One region of the Mucilaginibacter sp. P5_A6 genome, then DNA from elsewhere that is predicted to be linked to it. Evidence: riboswitches for the same ligand, from Rfam matches in the RefSeq annotation. Region 1 holds a riboswitch; the other holds the start of a gene.

Region 1 (2,410 bases):
GCAGGTACGCTCATGCTAATTGAAAGCACAAAGCCATCGGTGGTGTTACCGGTTACGGCAGCCGTCTCAAGCGTATAACCATCACTAAACACATTGTCGCTTGCATTATAGGTGTAGCCGCTCATTCCTTTACTATAACCTGCAACAGCTGCCAGCGCGGTACCGGTACCTTCGGGGAAAGCTATCTGGGTTACTTTTAATGACGTGCCTGCCGAGTTGTAAACATGCACATGGATATGCGTGGCCCTGCCCGAATACCATCCCGGGAAAATTGAAGTAAATGTTACCAGCCCGTTTGAATCGGTAGTTTGTCTGCCGCGTAAAAAGTGAACTGCAGTGTAGTCTGTGGTTTGCATTCCGCTGCCACCGTATTCAGAGTAATTGCCCTCTTTATCGCAGTGCCATATATCAACCAAAGCACCAGAAAGCGCATTACAGCTGTTATTACTATTGTTGATGGTAATTTTAACAGTCATCTTATAACCGGTACGGTCGCTGGTAATATCGCTGCGAACATATGATGCCGGGCTTTTGGTAGGAAACGGACCTTCGGTTTCACTTTCAATAACGCTGCAAGTGCCTGAGCTGGAGCTTGACCCGGATGAACTGCTTGATGATGAACTTGTGCCGGATGTGCTGCTGGTTGTAGTAGTTGTAGATTCCTTTTTGCAGGCCTCAACCAATACTGATGTTGATACCGCGCCTATCATCAGGCTTTTTAAAAAGTTTTTGCGTTCCATGATTTTATTTATTTAGGGGTATGATATAAGTTCTGTTGATTGTTGATCAAAAGTAATTGTAGCGGTTAAGGAAACTTATGAAGTGTCGGTTAGTGGTGTGATTGTGTCGATGAATGAGTTATTCTTTCTGGATAAACGTAAATATCGTGGCTGGTTAATCGTCCTGTGATTGAAATAAGAAATCATAAACCATTTTCAAATTTTCAAATCCCCAAATTTTCAAATCAAAAACATCATCTGCGCATTTGTAATCTGAAATCTGCACATTTATTCCCATCTTTACGCCCAATAAAGTTCTTTACTTTTTTTCTGCAGAGTGGTTCCCGGTGTTTAAAGCACAGGGATTAATAAGGAACCGTGTGTAAATCACGGGCTGTCGCGCAACTGTAAGTAACATAAAAGGTTGTTGCCTTTAACAATGTCCATTGATCGTCGGTTGACGGTTGAGAAGGACGGCAACAATGTTACAAGCCAGGATACTTGCCCCAATGTATAAAGACAATGCTTTCGCGTAATGAAGCAGTAGTCAAAGAAAAAAGAATGACCTACATGGCCCTCGTATGCCTGTACGTTACGCTTTTGCCTTTTATTACCATTTCCTCCGAAAGCATACCGAAAACCGTAAGGAGCATTAATTCAAATTAATGTTTAACCAAAAAAGTTTTATGCGTATGCTCAAAAACAATTTAGGGTATCCTCGTGTAGGTGCCCACCGTGAACTCAAAAAGGCCAGTGAACAGTACTGGGCAGGTAAAATCAGCCGTGATGATCTTTTTGCCGTTGCCCGCACGCTCCGTTTGCAAAACTGGCAAACCCAGGTTGATACCGGTATCGACCTTATCCCCTGCAACGATTTCAGCTTTTATGACCAGGTGCTGGATACCTCGCTGATGCTGGGCAATATCCCCGAGCGTTATACCCCGGTTTTAACCCAAAACAAAGCCAATACCGAGATCGACCTGTATTTTGCCATGGCCCGCGGTTATCAAAAAGATGGCCTTGATGTTACCGCCATGGAAATGACCAAATGGTTTGATACCAATTACCATTACATTGTACCGGAGTTTGTACAGAACCAGCAATTCAGGCTCTTTAGCGAAAAGGTGTTTGATGAGTTTATACTTGCCAAACAACATACCCGCAACATACCAAAACCGGTATTGATCGGCCCGGTATCCTATCTTTTATTAGGTAAAGAAAAACAACCCGGTTTTGATAAGATCGACCTGGTTAAAAAACTGGTGCCTGTTTACATCGAGGTATTAAAAAGGCTGAAAAGCTATGGCGCCGAATGGGTACAGATAGATGAGCCTTTCCTGGCGCTTGATCTCAGCCCAAAAGAAAAAGAAGCTTATGCCTATGCTTATATGGAGATCAGCAAAAACTGCCCGGATATTAAAGTGCTGCTTACTACCTATTTTGAAAGCCTGCACGAGAATACCGAACTGGCTGTAACTTTGCCGGTAAGCGCCATTCATGTTGATTTGGTGCGTGCGCCGGATCAGCTGTACAAAGTGCTTTCGCTGATACCCGATAAGCTTAGCCTTTCGTTGGGTGTTGTAGATGGCCGCAACATCTGGAAAAACGACTATGTGCGCTCACTAACGCATATTAAAAAAGCAATTGCCGTATTGGGGAAAGATAGGGTGATGATAGCGCCAAGCTCTTCG
Region 2 (2,410 bases), on a different contig from region 1:
GCTTACTTACAGTTGGGTAGTATTCGTGCCGGTTGTAAGTTGGCTTTACACTTTCGGTAGGAAACATGCTCATGTAACGATAAATGAACTGATAATCCGCAGCGGTTAAGTTAAAACGCTGTGTTTTAGGGAAAACTTCTGGAAAAAGAAGTCGTTTTAATATCATCTGCTGGTCGGTGATGGTGTAAACGTTCTTTTCGGCAAAGCTGAACGGCTGCATTACCAGTTTATCATCCTTATCCAGGTAGCCCTTACCTTGTATCAAGTTTTCTAACTTCATAGGATATTCGTTGCTATCATAAAGCGCCGGTTTGTGATAAACCAATTGAGCATCATTATAAAAATCAACCGGATTGGTATGTTTAGTGCCTTCCCCGGTATCGCCAATGGCAAGCCTGCCAATGATACGGGTATGGTTTAAATTATACTTTTTAAGTTTTTTATTGATCTCCTCGCGGCCAACAAATTCATACAGCCTGTTGTAGGCATCATTATCACTTACCAGCAGGATTTTTTTGATGTAGTTTTCAATTGATGGAAGTCCGTTTGCAGATGAAGTATCCGATTTAACTTTAGTTTGCCCGGCAAAGGCACTATCGGTTATCATTACAGATTGTTTTGTTAAGCCTTTAATTTTCAACTCATTCAATTTCTCGAGCYTGAAAATAGCTGTTGGCAGTTTTACGGTACTTGCCGGGTAAAAATACCGGTTAGGGTTAAGCCGGTAGCTGTATGATTTAAAATGAGGGATGTTGTTTTTGTCCCGATCAATTTTTGTGTAAAGAATCTGGACTTCGTTTTGGGTTGGATGATTGAGTATGCCATTAAACAGTTCGGGCTGAGCTTGTAAAAGTTTTTTTAGGAAAAGTGTATCGGGTTGCTGGGCAAAGCTTATTAAACCAATTATCATCAAAAATAACAAAGTGCAATACGTTTTCATCAGCATAAATATACAGATGTTTAGTTGTGGTTATTAATAGTTGTTGTACTTTTGCACCGCTTTAGGTTTCTTTGATAGGATATTATCAAAGAATTAAAAGGGAATACGGTGTAAATCCGGAACTGTCCCGCAGCTGTAAGCTCCATAACCATAGTTCATTCTTAAAGTCACTTCTGATAAAAACGGAGGGAAGACAGAACAAAAGGGGAGTAAGTCAGAAGACCTGCCAGAGCATTATAAATTATTCATAGCTTTCGTGGATTGAAGCCTGGATGTGAATGCTCTTCTTTTAGTAGTGTATTTTCATTTTGTCCTGTCTGTGTTGTGCTATTTAAACTGCATTATTATTTAACGCTATAGCAAATACATGAAAAAAAAGTACTTTAAAATTGTTTTAGGATTAGGTTTATTGCAGGTGGGTTTATGCAACACCGCCGCGTTTGCGCAGGATACCACCCGGTTATTAAATGACGTGGTAGTTACTGCCACCCGCTCACCTAAAAAATTAACCGATATAGGTAGGGTAGTTACCGTAATATCGGCAGAGCAGATCAACCGTTCGCAAGGCAAAACTTTACCCCAGTTATTGAATACCGTTGCCGGAATAACTTTCTCTGGCGCTCAAAACGCGCCCGGCATCAGCACATCGGTTTTTTTACGCGGCGCATCATCGGGTAATACTTTAATATTAGTAGATGGTTTCCCGGTTAACAACGCAAGCTCAATTGATGGTAGTTATGATCTTAATGCTTTCCCGTTAAACCAGGTTGAAAGAATTGAAATATTAAAAGGAAGCGGGTCGACACTTTACGGATCTGATGCTGTGGCCGGTGTGATCAATATTATCACCAAACATCCGCAAGGACAGGGCTTAAAAGGCAATTTGCAATTAACGGGCGGCAGTTATAACACCTTCCAGGAATCGGCKGGGTTGACCGGGGTAATAAACCATACCGGGATTACCGTTAACCTATCTAATACGGATTCAAAGGGTTTTGCGGCCGCTACCGATACTACAAACAAAGCCGGATTTAAAAAAGATGGTTTCCACCAGCGTTCGGCCAGCGTTAACATCAACCAATATATTTCTGAGAAATTTAGCCTGAACGGTAATTTTCAGGGCAGCTATAACACAGGTAATCTGCCTTATGGCGCTTTTGTAAATGATAACAACTACACCTACAACAATACATTTATATTTGGTGGTTTAGGGGCTAAAGTGAAATTACCAAAGGGGACATTGGTGTTTAATGCCAGCCAAAATACAGTTCGTAACAACTTTAAAAACCTGCCACCCGATAATAACGAAACCAACCAGTTAACAAAAAACACCGGCCGCATAAGCAATTTAGAAGCTGTGTTGAATTATAATTTGGGCAAATATTTTGACATTACGGGCGGCGCGAACTATAAATACAGCAATACCGACCAGTATAGCTCGTTTGAACAAGCAGGGTATCATCCTGGTCC

What was found. A riboswitch is a leader RNA that binds a small molecule or an ion and turns the genes downstream of it on or off. The one in region 1 is predicted to bind cobalamin.
Region 2: linked by a shared signal. The riboswitch ahead of AC1DO4_RS18745 (TonB-dependent receptor plug domain-containing protein) and the one ahead of metE (5-methyltetrahydropteroyltriglutamate--homocysteine S-methyltransferase) in region 1 are both predicted to bind cobalamin.

The regions. Positions count from the first base shown of each region.
Region 1 is NZ_JBFUKZ010000009.1:145,854-148,263, reverse strand. Features, by position in the region: gene AC1DO4_RS12465 (dioxygenase family protein) at 1-740, opposite strand, end outside; cobalamin riboswitch at 1,041-1,242, shown strand; gene metE (5-methyltetrahydropteroyltriglutamate--homocysteine S-methyltransferase) at 1,412-2,410, shown strand, end outside.
Region 2 is NZ_JBFUKZ010000019.1:12,291-14,700, forward strand. Features, by position in the region: gene AC1DO4_RS18740 (serine hydrolase) at 1-940, opposite strand, end outside; cobalamin riboswitch at 986-1,185, shown strand; gene AC1DO4_RS18745 (TonB-dependent receptor plug domain-containing protein) at 1,308-2,410, shown strand, end outside.